Regions from separate parts of the Nocardia vinacea genome, predicted to be linked through region 3. Evidence: riboswitches for the same ligand, from Rfam matches in the RefSeq annotation. Region 3 holds a riboswitch; each other region holds the start of a gene.
The links. Region 3 has a riboswitch for cobalamin ahead of metE (5-methyltetrahydropteroyltriglutamate--homocysteine S-methyltransferase). Riboswitches for the same ligand answer to the same signal wherever they lie in the genome.

Region 1 (4,725 bases), 1.8 Mb from region 3:
GTGAAGGTGGTCGTGCTTACCACCTTCGAACTCGACGAATACGTCTTCGAAGCAATGCGCGCGGGCGCGACGGGGTTCCTGGTCAAACACACCGAACCCGCCGACCTCGTCCGCGCGATCCGAGTCGTCGCCGCGGGTGACGCCCTGCTCTCACCCGGTGTCACCCGCCGCCTCATCGCCGAATTCTCCGCCCACGCCAAACAACCCCCGCCCGCCGCCTTCACCGAACTCACCGACCGCGAGCGTGAGGTCATGACCCTGGTGGCCGAGGGCCTCACCAATGCCGAAATCGGCGAACGGCTCTTCATGAGCCCCGCCACCGCCCGCACCCATGTCAGCCGCATCCTCATGAAACTGGACGCCCGAGACCGCACCCAACTCGTGGTCATGGCCTACGAATCCGGCCTGGTCCGCCCCGGCTGGCAATAACGCTGTCGCACAACAGGTGACTACCGCGCATATCAAATAGCCTGTGCGAGTAGCCGCTACCTTCGCGCCGCCGATTCCCTCGCGAAGTAGCGGCGGGCGGTCGGATGGTACATGGCGGGGATGGCAACCAAGACGGCCAGGATGTGCCCGGTGCGGAAGGTTCCGGTGATCACTGCGGATGCGGTGAGGTTGTCGAACAGGTCGCCGATTTGCTTGGCGGACAACGTGGCTGCCAGTGGTTCGATGATCAGCGAGGCCAGGCCGACTACGCCGATGCCGACGGTGAGCACCATCCTGGCCCAGCGGGCACCGCGCGCCATCTGGACCGCAACGCCGAGAACCACCAGGTAGATGCCGCCGCGAATAGCCAGACCTGTTGCGAGCGAGCCGATATCGGCATTCGGGCGGTCCAATTGGACGGCGGTGTAGGTGATGGCCTCGCCGACACCGCAAAGCAGCGCGATGACGAGCGCGGTGAATGCTACGGAAACCGAGCGTGGCGGGTCGGTTCGTGGCCGTACGGAAAAGGCAGTGCCGGTCATACAACCGACACTGCCCTTCGCGGTCCGAACTCCGGATCAGCCTGGGGTAGCGGCTGTTTCTCGTACCGGAGTGCTATCGCGCGTGGCGAATTCGGTGAGCGCCGCGAAACCGAGGCCGAGGCAGGCCCACAGGGTGGCCGTCTCGCCGAGCGATGTCGCACGGAACTGCCACAGCAGTACGGCCGGGAAGTCGTCCTTCACCTCGTTCACACCGGGCAACAGGATGTACCCGAGTACGACGATGAGCACGAATGCCGCGACCCCGGCGATCAGCCGGACCGTATCGAGTTGCGCGGCAAGCAGTTTGTAGACGTACAGCCCGACACCGACGGCAGCCAGTCCGAGTAGCACCGCCGCCAACCACAGCAGCGTGCGCTGGTTGATGGTGTCCGGTTCACCCACGGCGGGCGGATTGGCCGGGTACTTGAAGAACGGCACCGCCACGATCGCGGTCCAACCGGCCAATGCCAATCCGAGCGCGAGCTTCGGCCCCGACAAGGCGGTGTACCGGCGTGCGAAATGCGCGATCGAAGCGAAGATCGCCCCGAGCGCGAGCCCGGCGAGTCCGAGCGCAAGGAACTGCCCGAACTTCTGCCCGGACCGACTGACCAGCGGTTCTTCCTCGTCACCGTGCGTATGCCCAGCTGGTTCCTGGGCGTGCTCGGCGGACTTTGCGGTATCGGCCTCTTCGATGGAGATGGCGGCGTCGATCTTGGGTTCGCCGACGAAATAGCCCACTGTCGCGGCCAGCAGACCGGCGATGAGGCCGGCCAGCAGGCCACGGAGCAGCAGGGTCTTTAGCGATCCGATCAATGGCACGGCACACCGAGCAGGTGACGTCCGTCGTGCATGAGCTCATGCAGGTACATCCCGCTGCGCGAGATGACGCCCTGGTCGAAGCCGACCAGGTACAGCGTGAGCAATGCGAGAAGAACGACGCCCACTGCGATGAGCAGTGTGCCGAGTGAATCAGTTGCCCGACTCGGTGAATGCGCGATAGCCATTCGAGTCCTCCTAGGGATGCGCGTCCCGTGAGTTGTTCGGTGCGAAGGTGCCGGTGTCTGGCTTTCCGGCACCGAGGACTCGGTGCAAGAACACAGTGGCGCGACCGCTTCGAAATTTCACCGAATTACCGCGTCACCCTCGCGTTTGTCCTTCGAACTGTGACATCCGGTCGTACTCGGCGTCAACACAGCCCGCGACTTGCCCAGGCCGGGATGGGCGAGTCGCGCGCCGCGTCTGTCCAGCGATTTCAGGAAGCGGACTTGGCCGCAACGTCCAGTACGACCTCGAATTCCAGCAGTGAGGCACCCGTCGAAACCGGCTTCTGCCGCTCGCCTGCGTGCGCCTCGCGTGCGGGTCCGTCCCGCCACGCCGCGAACGATTCCTCCGAATCCCACTGGGTGACAACGAAGTACCGGTTCTCCCCGGCCACCGGCCGCAGCAACTGGAAGCCGAGGAAGCCCGGCGAGCCCTCGACCGCGTGCGCGCGATGGGCGAATCGCTTCTCCAACTCGGGGCCCGCGCCCTCCGGAACCTCGATCGCATTGATCTTCACAACAGCCATGGCTCCGACGATACGTCCGCGCCAACCGGACACCCCGCAGCGCATGCGACGTAGTCCATCGGAGTCGAGTTGACTGCGAGACTCTCCAACTTCGGAGCGAGTCTTACGAGCGAGACAGAAGGGGGCCGCGAACACGCCGCGGCGGAGCCGCGGCCAAAAATACTGCAAAATGGCACAGTGTTGTATGACGAAGGCGGCGCGGGGGTGCCGATCCTGCTGCTGCACGGACTGATGGGCAGTGCCCGCACTTGGCGCGATCACCTGTCCTGGCTGCGGGAGTTCGGCCACGTCTACACCTTCGACGCCGCCGGTCACGGTCGTCCCGCGCCCGTGGAACTGACCACCGAGGCCTTCATCGACGACCTCGCCGCGGCCACCGCCGAAATTTCCGAACCCATGGTGGTCATCGGACATTCGATGGGCGGGCTGCACGGCTGGGTTTTCGCGGCGCGGTATCCGGAGCGGGTGCGCGCGCTGGTGGTCGAGGATATCGCCCCCGACTTCCGCGGCCGCACCGCCGCGAACTGGGCGGCCATGATCGAGGCGTGGCCGCAGCCGTTTCCGGATGCGGACGCGGTGCTGGATTTCTTCGGCCCGGTCGCCGGTCGCTACTTTCTCGACTCCTTCGAGCACGGCCCCGACGGCTACCGCCTGCACGGTTCGGTCGCCACCTTCCGCGATATCTCCGAGGAGTGGGGCACCCGCGACTTCTGGGCGCAATGGCGCGCGGTCGAAGCGCCCGTGCTCTTGCTCGAAGGCGAATTCACCATCACCCCCGAGGGCCAGATGCGGCAGATGGCCGACGTCCACCCGGACGCCGCCTACGTCCGCATCCCGAACGCGGGCCACCTGGTGCACGACGACCAACCGGAGCGCTACCGCACCGAGGTCGAAGCATTCCTCCGGAAAGTCCTGAACCTTCCCGCATGAGGTTGTGCTAGCCCTCACCGGCGAGCGCGAACAACCCGTCAGGGGTTTGTTCGATGAGGCCGTCGACGAGCAGGGAGTCCAGAGCTCGGTCGCGCTGGCCGGGATCGCGAGTCCAGGCCAGATCCAACCGGATTCGCTCGACCGGACCGGTCGCGTCGCGCAACACGTCGAGCAGCCGACCGCGCGCCTGGCGATCGGTGCCCTCGTACTTCTGCGTCTTGCGCACCACATCGGAGACCGGCCTGCCCGCCGAAACCCACGCGCATTGCGGCAGCGGGCAACGCGAGCAGTCGGGCGTGCGTGCCGTGCACACCGTCGCGCCGAGTTCCATCAGCGCGGCGGAAAACATTGCGGCATGGTCGATTCGGCGCGGCAGCAGCGCTTCGGTCTCGGGCAGATCACGCGACGACGGATTACCGGCCTCCGCGCGCCCGTGCACGGCACGCGCCACCACCCGACGAACATTGGTGTCCACCACCGGAACTCGCTGCCCGTAGGCGAAACAGGCCACCGCCCGTGCGGTATACGCGCCGATACCCGGCAGACCGAGTAGCACATCGACATCGGTCGGCACCTCGTCACCGTGTTCCTCGGCGAGCACCTTCGCGCATTCGTGCAGTCGCAGCGCCCGCCGCGGATATCCGAGCTTGCCCCAGGCGCGCAGCACCTCGGCCTGCGACGAGGCCGCCATGGCCGACGGGACCGGCCAGCGCGCGACCCACTCCCGCCAGATCGGCTCGACCCGCACCACCGGCGTCTGCTGGAGCATGATTTCGCTCATCAGGATCTGCCAGGCGGTGACGTCCTTGCGTCGCCACGGCAGATCCCGCGCGGTCTCCCGGTACCAGTCCAGCAACGATTCGGCATCCACCCGGTTGGTACCCATCGTGATCTTGGGTTTTCCGCCTGCACGCTGTTGCGCTGCGCCGCCCTCCGACACTGCCCTCACCGTTCCTATTGTCCTGCGGCTGGTCGATATTTGCCGAGCCGTAACGAAACGGACTCGCTGGTAACCACTGCGATGTGCACAATGGTCGGTATGCCGGATTCCAACCCGATCAGTGCCTGGAAATCCCTTCGCGAGGGCAATGCACGCTTCGTGAACGGCAACCTGCTGCATCCTAGTCAGGGAGCGGCCGACCGGGCCAAGCTCGTCAGCGGCCAGCACCCACACGCGATCCTCTTCGGCTGCGGTGACTCCCGCGTTGCCGCCGAGCTGATTTTCGACCAGGGCCTCGGCGATATGTTCGTCGTGCG
Region 2 (4,725 bases), 5.1 Mb from region 3:
CGGGCGTCTGGCTGCGCCCCTTCCGCGATCTGATCTACACCATGCCGCCCTTCATCAGCACGACCGAGGACATCGAACGCATCACCGCGGGGATAGTCGCCGCCGCCCAGGCCTGACGCGTCAGGCGCGTTTGCGGGTGTCGTGCGCGGTTCCCGCGTTCTCGGGACGGTCGGTGTCGGAGACGATCTCCCAGACCCGGAAGACACAGTGGTAGTCGTCGGCCCAGCCGGAGGCGATCAGCAGGTAGGTGTCGCCATCGCGCAGCAGGACGCGGCGACCCGGAAGTCTCGGATGCTGCGGGGTGAAGGTGGGCACGAGCGAGTGCAACTTGGCCACGGCCTGCTCGCGCGTGCCGACCACCTCCGCGAGAACCCGCGGCGACCAACGCTGATCGCCGGAACCTGTTGTCTCTTCGACGACTATCGCCCACCGTGGCATTCGGCCCTACTCCCTCTGGCGGAAATGCCGCGCCACCGTCAGTCGGTGGCGACCTTCAACGATTGGCTCCAACGGTACCAGCACCAGACCCCTACCATGCGGCTTGAACGGTGTTCAAGTATGCTGCGGAGCTGTGACTACCGATCCGTTGGGCTGGCTTGACGAACGCGCCGCCGAGCGCGTGCGTGTCGGGTTGCGCCGTGAGCTGCGACCCCGTGCGGCACAGTCGCTATCGATCGACCTCGCCTCCAATGACTACCTCGGGCTGGTACGTCATCCGGAGGTCATCGAGGGCGCGATCGAGGCCGTGCGACGCTGGGGTACCGGGTCGACCGGATCCCGGCTCGTCACCGGGACCACAGCCGAACACGAGCAGCTCGAGACCGAACTCGCCGAATTCGTCGGCGCCGAGGCCGGTTTGGTCTTCGCCTCCGGCTACGCCGCCAACCTCGGGGTGGTGACAGCGCTCTCCGGGCGGGGCGCGCTGGTCGTCTCCGATGCGGCCAGCCACGCTTCACTGGTCGACGCCTGCCGGCTCTCGCGCTCGCGCGTGGAGATCGCCGCGCACTGCGATGTCGAGGCGGTCGAGCGGTTGCTGGCCGAGCGGACCGAGGAACGGGCACTGGTACTTACCGATTCGGTGTTCAGCGCCGACGGTGATATGGCTCCGCTGGTCGAGTTGCACCGGGTCACCCGGGCGAATGGCGCGGTACTGATCGTGGACGAGGCGCACGGGCTCGGTGTACGCGGCGCGGGTGGGCGCGGGCTGGTGCACGAGGTCGGCTTGGCCGGGGAACCGGATCTCGTCGTGACCGCGACCCTGTCGAAAGCCCTTGCCGCACAGGGTGGTGCGGTATTAGCCAGCGAGCGTGTGCGTGCGCATCTCATCGATGCGGCGCGCACGTTCATTTTCGATACCGGACTCGCGCCCGCCGCGGTCGGTGCGGCGCGGGCGGCGCTGCGGTTGTTGCGTCGAGAGCCCGAGATGGCGGGTCGGGTGTTGCAGCGGGCGGCCGATATCGCGCGCATTGCCGGTGTGGCGGAACCGGATTCGGCGGTTGTCTCGGTGGTGCTCGGCGAGGCGCAGGTCGCGTATGACGCCGCGCAGGCATGCCGTGCACGTGGACTCGATGTCGGATGCTTCCGTCCGCCGACGGTGCCCGAGGGGACATCGCGGCTGCGGCTCACCGCACGAGCGAATCTGACTTCCGGCGAACTCGACACCATCGCAACGGTCCTCGGCGAGGTGCTGACCCAGGCGCGTGGATTGGTGACCGCATGAGTGTGCTGTTCGTGACCGGTACGTCGACGGAGGTCGGCAAGACCGTGGTGACCGCCGCGCTCGCCGCGGCCGCGCTGGCCGCCGGTCGGTCGGTGGCGGTGTGCAAACCGGCCCAAACCGGTGTGGCGCCGGGCGAATCCGGCGATCTCGCCGAAGTCGAACGCCTCACCGGTGTCACGAGAACGGTCGAGATCGCCCGCTATCCCGATCCGTTGGCTCCGGATACCGCGGCGCGTCGGTGCGGGCAGCCGCTGTTGACGCTGAGTGAAACCGCCGCCGCCATCGACTCACTCGCCGATGCGGATCTGACCCTGGTCGAAGGCGCAGGCGGATTGCTGGTCCGCCTCGGCGAATTCACACTGCTCGAGCTGGCGCAGAAGCTCGACGCTCCGGTGCTCGTGGTCGCCGCGGCTGGGCTCGGGACTCTCAACCACAGCGAATTGACCATCCGCGCACTGTCATCATCCAGTGTCCGCTGCGCGGGTCTGGTGATCGGCTCGTGGCCTGACGAGCCTGGGTTGGCGGAGGAGTGCAATCGCACTGATCTGGCCCGGGTTACCGGAGTCGAGTTGGTCGGCGCGATACCTGCAGGAGCGGGTGGGTGGGATCGCGAGCGGTTCTCCGCCGCTGCACCTGGTTGGTTCACTCCCGGTTGGTCTGCGCTCGGCCAGTAGGTTTCCGCAGCGGCGGGTTGTCTCGGTGAGATGCATCGACCGGCAACTGAGGGCGCGGGCTGGTAGCGAGCGCAGCGCGACTGCTGGATGAGCGGGTGGCCCGCTGTCTCGCTGAGATGCATCGATCGGCAGCTGAGCATCGGCTGGGTAGCGAGCGCAGAGCGACTGTTCGGAGGGACGGCGGCGCTGTCGGCCTTCAAATGAACGGCACCGTACGCGGCACCCGCAGCTGCCACACGATGGTGTCGAGCCCGAGATCGGCGGGCACGCCACCGACGATCCGATGTCGCAGCACCTCCAATACCGAGGTGACCGGCAGCGTCTCCGCGCCGAAACCGGTCGCGACGATCATCGCCGCGATCAGCAGCACACCGAGCACCGGAACCGCGATCGCCAAGCGACGGTTCGATATTCGTATGTGGGTACCGCCGGATGTGCGCGCACGCATCATCGGTACTGCTCCATGGGCAAATCGCGGCCTCTCAGAGTTGTCCCGGCGAGGGAGGTCTGACTTTCGCCGCGAGGGCGATCACAGTGGCGCAACCGTTCCGGAATTGCACCGGATTCCCGCACCCGCCGGGATGACGGCCCGAACTCTACCCGTTCGGTCGGGTTCACCGCCGCCATCGGGTCACCTGGCAGCACTCGCGAACCGTACCTAGAGTGGAGAAGATGTCGCCGTTGGACGATCGGCACCCGTCCACCGTCTCGGACTGGGACGACGCGCGACGGAGGGCCCGGCTTCGGGAGACTCGTCTCGGGCACGGGTGGCAGACGTTGCGCCGTACCAGATTGGCGCTGCTGCGGGTCGCCTTGGTATTGCTCGCTGGGCTCATCGTGTTCGCCCAGTACTGGGTGCACGACGTCACCCCGGAACGCGATCGGCTCGCGCGCACCGAACCCGCCGTCCTGCCGATCGCCAACCCCGCGCACGATCGCGACTGGGACACGGTCGTCGTCGATATGGTCGGTCTCGGTGGACTCAATGCCAGCAATACCGCGGCCGCGCTGCCCGCCCTCAGCGATATGGGCGTGGTCTGGGCCATCAAATACGACAATCAAGGTATAGACACCAAGGTGATCGCGGATCTGATCATCCGCGCCGCCCAGATGTCGGGGCTGAAGAACGTTGTGCTGGTCGGACACAGCATGGGCGGGGTCATCGCGCTCGAGGTGGCGCGGCATATCCACCTCGACAGCGACCTGCGCCTAGCGGGAGTGATTCTGGACTGCACGCCGGTGGATTTGAATGCGGTGCGTCCGGAGAGTCGCGGTGCGGGCGAGGATATGGTGCGCTGGATGGGGTGGCTGCCGGGGGCGCGGGAAAGCCGAACGCTGCGGCTGGCGGTCGAAACCTACGCGCGCCGTGATCGATTCGTCGATCGCGGGGCCACTGGGTTACGCGGAGTCCGGCTCGAACCATTGCGCGATGTCGTCGAAGAAGTGTTGCGCGAGAAGGTCTTCTCCAAAGACGCGGCCAGCAACGGCCTGATCGAGACGCAGTTCCTGGCGATCGTGGCGGGCGGTGCGATCAACGATCTGCGCGCGCTGTCCCGACCCGCCGACGGCAAACCGCGCCCGGCCATCGTCTTCATCCGCCCGCGCAATCCGGATAACGACCGGGTGGTGGATGTCGAGTACTCCCACGAGGTGCTCATCGAGCGGGCCGGTGGCGTCGACGGCTCGCTGCTGGTCGTCATGCCGCGAAATACCGGGCACGCCAATCCGATGCAGCGCCCCGAGGAGTACAACCGGATTATCGACCAGCAGATCCTGCCGTTCATCCAGCGATATCAGGAGCAGATGCGCGCGACGATCTCCGCGGCGGCGCCGCGCTGAGGGGAATGGGAGCCCGGCGGGGTGGGTGAACACAGGGGGATGGCAGCTGGCGGAGCCGGCGGGGTGGGTGAACACAGGGGGATGGCAGCTGGCGGAGCCGACGGGGTGGGTGAACACAGTTGGAATCGGGCGCTGCGTTGGAATCAGGCTAAGGCAAACCGTATGCGTGCCGGTTTCATCTTGATTCAATCACCGCATGTTCCGACCACGTACGTTCCTGACCGGCCTGCACGGCCGCACTATTGCCGCGTTGCTCGCTGCGGCGACCGTTGCGAGCCTGGGTTTGACCGGCTGCGCGAGCGACGACACGCCGGTCGGTAAAACCGACGCCCCGCTGCCCACCGAAATCCCCGCGGGCACAAAGCTCGTGCTCGCCGATCAACAAGAGCGGTTCAAGTCGGTACTCCAGTTCTCCGGCGAACTCGACAAGTTGCCGTTCAAGGTGGAGTTCGCCAATTTCATCGGTGGACCGGCCATCCTGGAGGCATTCCG
Region 3 (4,725 bases):
TTCCCGGTGTGCGAGGAATTCGGTGGTGGGACCGGGGAAGAGCAGGCGGTTGAGCGTGGCGCGGCGCAGTTCGGAGGAACCGGCGAGTCCGGCCTCGTCCGCGGGGGTCAGCGGGGTCTCCGGCTTGGCCGGTCCGCGCCCGGCCAGTGCCCGGCTGCGGAACGGTTCGGGCCAGCCGCCCGCCGGATTGCCGAGTTCGCCACGGAGGAATCCGATTACCGAATCCGGAATGTCGTAGCGGCCCGGATCGGCGGCGAAGCTTTCGATATCGACGCCGGTGCCGACCAGTGCGAGCGCGAGGTCGCCGACCACCTTCGAGGACGGGGTGACCTTGACCAGGCGGCCCAGAAGTCGGTCCGCCGCAGCGTATTTCGCCTCGACCTCTTCGAAACGGTCACCGAGGCCGAGCGCGATGGCCTGCTGACGCAGATTCGACAGCTGACCGCCCGGGATTTCGTGGGTGTACACCCGGCCGGTCGGCGCGGGCAGCCCGGATTCGAACGGCGCGTAAACCTTTCGCAGCGCCTCCCAGTACGGCTCCAGATCGCAGACATTCTGCAGGTTGAGACCGGTGTCGAATTCGCTGTGCGCCGCGGCCGCGACGATCGCGGAAAGTGCTGGCTGACTGGTGGTTCCGGCCATGGCGGCACTCGCGCCGTCGACCGCGTCGGCACCGGCCTGCCAGGCGGCGAGGTAGGTGGCCAGCTGACCGCCGGGGGTGTCGTGGGTGTGCACGTGCACCGGCAGGTCGAAGTTGCTGCGCAGCGCGGAGACCAGGGTCGCGGCGGCCGGAGCGCGCAGCAGGCCCGCCATATCCTTGATGGCCAGCACATGCGCGCCCGCGTCGACGATCTGCTCGGCGAGCTTGAGGTAGTAGTCGAGGGTATAGAGGTTTTCGTCCGGGTTGGACAGGTCGCCGGTGTAGCTCATCGCGACTTCCGCGATGGCCGTACCGGTTTCGCGCACCGCATCGATGGCCGGACGCATCTGGTCGACATTGTTGAGCGCGTCGAAGATGCGGAAGATGTCGATGCCGGTGTCGGTCGCCTCCTGCACGAACGCGCGCGTCACCTGCTCCGGGTACGGCGTGTAACCGACGGTATTGCGTCCGCGCAGCAGCATCTGCAGGCAGATATTCGGCACGGCCTCGCGCAGTGCGGCCAGCCGCTCCCACGGGTCCTCGAACAGGAAGCGCAGTGCCACATCGTAAGTCGCGCCGCCCCAGGCCTCGATGGACAGCAGTTCCGGTGTCAGGCGCGCGACATGTCCGGCCACGCCGAGCAGACCATTGGTGCGCACCCGAGTGGCCAGCAGCGACTGGTGTGCGTCACGGAAGGTGGTGTCGGTGACGCCGACGGCCTTCTGCTCACGCAACGCCCGCGCGAAGCCGTCGGGGCCCAAGCGCAGCAGCCGCTGACGCGAACCGTCCGGCGGCGGCACGCTCAGATCGATGGCGGGCAGCTTGTCGTGCGGATACACCGTGGTCGGGCGCTCGCCGTGCGGCTTGTTCACGGTGATATCGGCGAGGTAGTTCAGGATCTTGGTGCCGCGGTCGGCCGAACCACGCAGGGTCAGCAACTGCGGGCGCTCATCGATGAACGAGGTGGTGACCCGGCCCGCCTTGAAGTCCGGATCGTCGAGCACCGCGAGCAAGAACGGGATATTGGTGGTGACGCCGCGGATACGGAATTCCGCGAGCGCGCGACTGGCCCTCGCCACGGCGGCGTGCCAATCGCGGCCGCGGCAGGTGAGCTTGACCAGCATCGAGTCGAAGTAGGCGCCGATCTCCGCGCCCAGGTTCGCGCCACCGTCGAGGCGGATGCCCGCACCGCCGGGGGTGCGGTAGGCGGTGATGCGGCCGGTGTCGGGTCGGAAGCCGTTGGCCGGATCCTCGGTGGTGATCCGGCACTGCAGGGCCGCACCGCGAATGGCGACCTCGTCCTGGCTCAGACCGAGCTGTTCGAGGGTCTCCCCCGCCGCGATGCGCAGCTGAGACTGCACCAGATCGACATCGGTGATCTCCTCGGTCACCGTGTGCTCGACCTGGATGCGCGGGTTCATCTCGATGAAGACGTGGTTGCCGCGCTCGTCGAGCAGGAATTCGACGGTGCCCGCGCAGCTGTAGCCGATCTGACGGGCGAAAGCGACCGCGTCGTTGCAAATACGTTCGCGCAGTGCGGGATCCAGGTTCGGTGCGGGCGCGAGCTCGATCACCTTCTGGTGGCGGCGCTGCACCGAACAGTCGCGCTCGAACAGGTGCATGACATTGCCGTGCTGGTCGGCCAGGATCTGCACCTCGATGTGGCGCGGGTTCACCACGGCCTGTTCCAGGAAGACAGTCGGATCACCGAAGGCCGACTCGGCCTCGCGGGACGCGGCCTCGATCGATTCGCGCAGTTGTGCGGGATCGGCAACCCGGCGCATGCCGCGGCCACCGCCGCCTGCGACGGCCTTCACGAAGATCGGATAGTCCAGGTCCGCGGATGCGGCCAGCAGTTCGTCCACATCGGCGGAGGGGGCGCTGGAGCGCAGCACCGGCAGACCCGCCGCCCGCGCCGCCTCGATCGCGCGGGCCTTATTACCAGCCAGTTCGAGCACTTCGGCCGACGGACCGATAAAGGTGATGCCCTCGCGGGCGCAGGCCGCGGCAAGGTCCGGGTTCTCGGACAGGAAGCCGTAACCGGGGTAGATGGCGTCGGCACCCGCGGACTTGGCCGCCGCGATGATCGCCTCGATCGAGAGGTACGCCCGGACCGGGTGTCCCTGTTCGCCGATCTGATAGGACTCCGCGGCCTTCAACCGGTGGACCGAGTTGCGGTCCTCGTACGGGAAGACTGCGACCGTCCCGATGCCGAGTTCGTAGGCCGCGCGGAAGGCGCGGATGGCGATCTCGCCACGGTTGGCAACCAAGACTTTCGAGAACATTGAACTAAGGTACCCGGCCCGGAATCGTGGCCTGACAGGGAAGTCCCCTTCGCGGAATCTTCACAACGAGTCCTAGCAGAGTTGCGAAGTTGTGTTCACCTCGCCGACACATCTCACCGTCCGTCGCGGTCACAAGTGCGGTCGGGTGCCAGCGGCGCCTCGAACGCACCTGGCGACAACTTCGCAAACCCGCTATGCATCGGGCACTGCGAAAATCCGATTGTGCGGCCGCCTATGCTGGTTGACGCAGCTGGTTCGCCGTGCGCAGACGAGATGGAGCCCCGACGTCGCGTTACGGAGTCGAGTTCGCGGATCGGGAAACCGGTGCGCGGATGAGAGGGAACCCGGTGAGAATCCGGGACTGTCCCGCAGCGGTATGCAGGAACGACCGCCGTCATCAAGCACTGGGCAACCACCCGGGAAGCGACGGCCAGTAGGTGAGCCCCTTACGGGGTCGGCCAGAAGGCCCGTGCCCGCAAGTCCGAAGACCTGCCAGCCGTGTCGGATACGCCGTATCCGGCGGCCACCGCCTCGTGGATTGGGCGCGCGGACCTCTGTGCGATTGTCGGGCTCCATCGGTGCACCGGCACGTCACTCGGTCTCCGCTAGCTCGTAGGGCGATGGTCTTCGATCTCAGCACTGGAGAAATTCGTGACTGTTACGCATAATCCGTTCACCGCGACGGTTCTCGGTCTCCCGCGGGTGGGGCCGCACCGTGAGCTCAAGCGCGCCACCGAGTCCTACTGGGCCGGACGCATCGACGCGCAGCGACTGCACGCGATAGCCCGCGACCTGCGGCGCGACCAGCTGACCAAATTACAAAGCGCCGGAATGGATTCCATCCCAGTCGGCACCTTCTCCTATTACGACCAGATGCTCGATACCGCCGTGCTGTTCGGCGCGCTGCCACCCCGGGTAGCCGGTATCGCCGATCCACTGGATCGCTATTTCGCAGCCGCACGCGGCACCGATACGGTCGAACCGTTGGAGATGACCAAGTGGTTCGATACCAATTACCACTATCTGGTGCCGGAAATCGGTCCGGAGACGGTGTTCTCGCTGGATCCTTCGAAGGTGCTGGATGAGTTGCGGGAGGCGCTCGCGCTCGGGGTGCCCGCGCGGACGGTGGTGGTCGGACCCATCACCTTCCTGAAGCTGGCGAAGGCGACCGGCGGTGCGGCGCTGGATCGCCTCGACGAGTTGGTGCCGCTCTATCAGGAGCTGTTGCGGCTGCTGGCCGTGGCGGGCGCGGAGTGGGTGCAACTCGACGAGCCGGTCTTGGTCACCGATCTATCCCTTGATGAGGTCGAACTCGTGCGGCGGACCTACGCCGAACTGTCGGCCGCGACGGATCGTCCCGCGCTACTGGTGGCCACTTACTTCGGCAAGCCAGGTGCTGCGTTGAGTGCCTTGGCCGAGACCGAAATCGAAGGCATCGCACTGGATTTCACCGTTGACGCCGATCTCTCCGGTGTGCCGGCGCTGGCGAACAAGCTGCTGGTGGCAGGTGTGGTCGACGGTCGAAATGTCTGGCGGACCGATCTGGAAAAGGCTTTGGCGACGCTCGGCACGCTGCTGGGGTGCGCGAAATCCGTTGCGGTGTCGAGTTCCTGCTCGCTGCTGCACGTGCCCTACACCCTGGCAAGCGAAACCGGCCTCGATGAGCGGCTGCGTTCGTGGTTGGCGTTCGGTGCGGAGAAGGTCGCCGAGGTGCGGTTGCTCGCGATCGGACTGAGTGCGGGGCCCGGGGCGATCGCCAACGAATTGGCTACGGTCCGTACCGCTCTCGCCACTAGGCGC

Region 1: another riboswitch for cobalamin. It lies ahead of OIE68_RS29675 (CbtB domain-containing protein); the one in region 3 lies ahead of metE (5-methyltetrahydropteroyltriglutamate--homocysteine S-methyltransferase).
Region 2: another riboswitch for cobalamin. It lies ahead of OIE68_RS44710 (hypothetical protein); the one in region 3 lies ahead of metE (5-methyltetrahydropteroyltriglutamate--homocysteine S-methyltransferase).

What each region holds. Positions count from the first base shown of each region.
Region 1 covers NZ_CP109149.1:6,494,394-6,499,118, reverse strand. The annotation lists gene OIE68_RS29690 (response regulator transcription factor) at 1-429, shown strand, start outside; gene OIE68_RS29685 (hypothetical protein) at 486-971, opposite strand; gene OIE68_RS29680 (CbtA family protein) at 1,008-1,790, opposite strand; gene OIE68_RS29675 (CbtB domain-containing protein) at 1,781-1,975, opposite strand; cobalamin riboswitch at 2,006-2,158, opposite strand; gene mhuD (mycobilin-forming heme oxygenase MhuD) at 2,224-2,538, opposite strand; gene OIE68_RS29665 (alpha/beta hydrolase) at 2,716-3,468, shown strand; gene OIE68_RS29660 (A/G-specific adenine glycosylase) at 3,476-4,354, opposite strand; gene OIE68_RS29655 (carbonic anhydrase) at 4,508-4,725, shown strand, end outside.
Region 2 covers NZ_CP109149.1:9,850,819-9,855,543, forward strand. The annotation lists gene OIE68_RS44690 (adenosylmethionine--8-amino-7-oxononanoate transaminase) at 1-116, shown strand, start outside; gene OIE68_RS44695 (hypothetical protein) at 121-438, opposite strand; gene OIE68_RS44700 (8-amino-7-oxononanoate synthase) at 572-1,720, shown strand; gene bioD (dethiobiotin synthase) at 1,717-2,394, shown strand; gene OIE68_RS44710 (hypothetical protein) at 2,591-2,845, opposite strand; cobalamin riboswitch at 2,877-3,003, opposite strand; gene OIE68_RS44715 (alpha/beta hydrolase) at 3,067-4,233, shown strand; gene OIE68_RS44720 (ABC transporter substrate-binding protein) at 4,430-4,725, shown strand, end outside.
Region 3 covers NZ_CP109149.1:4,717,826-4,722,550, forward strand. The annotation lists gene OIE68_RS21670 (pyruvate carboxylase) at 1-2,925, opposite strand, end outside; cobalamin riboswitch at 3,231-3,437, shown strand; gene metE (5-methyltetrahydropteroyltriglutamate--homocysteine S-methyltransferase) at 3,577-4,725, shown strand, end outside.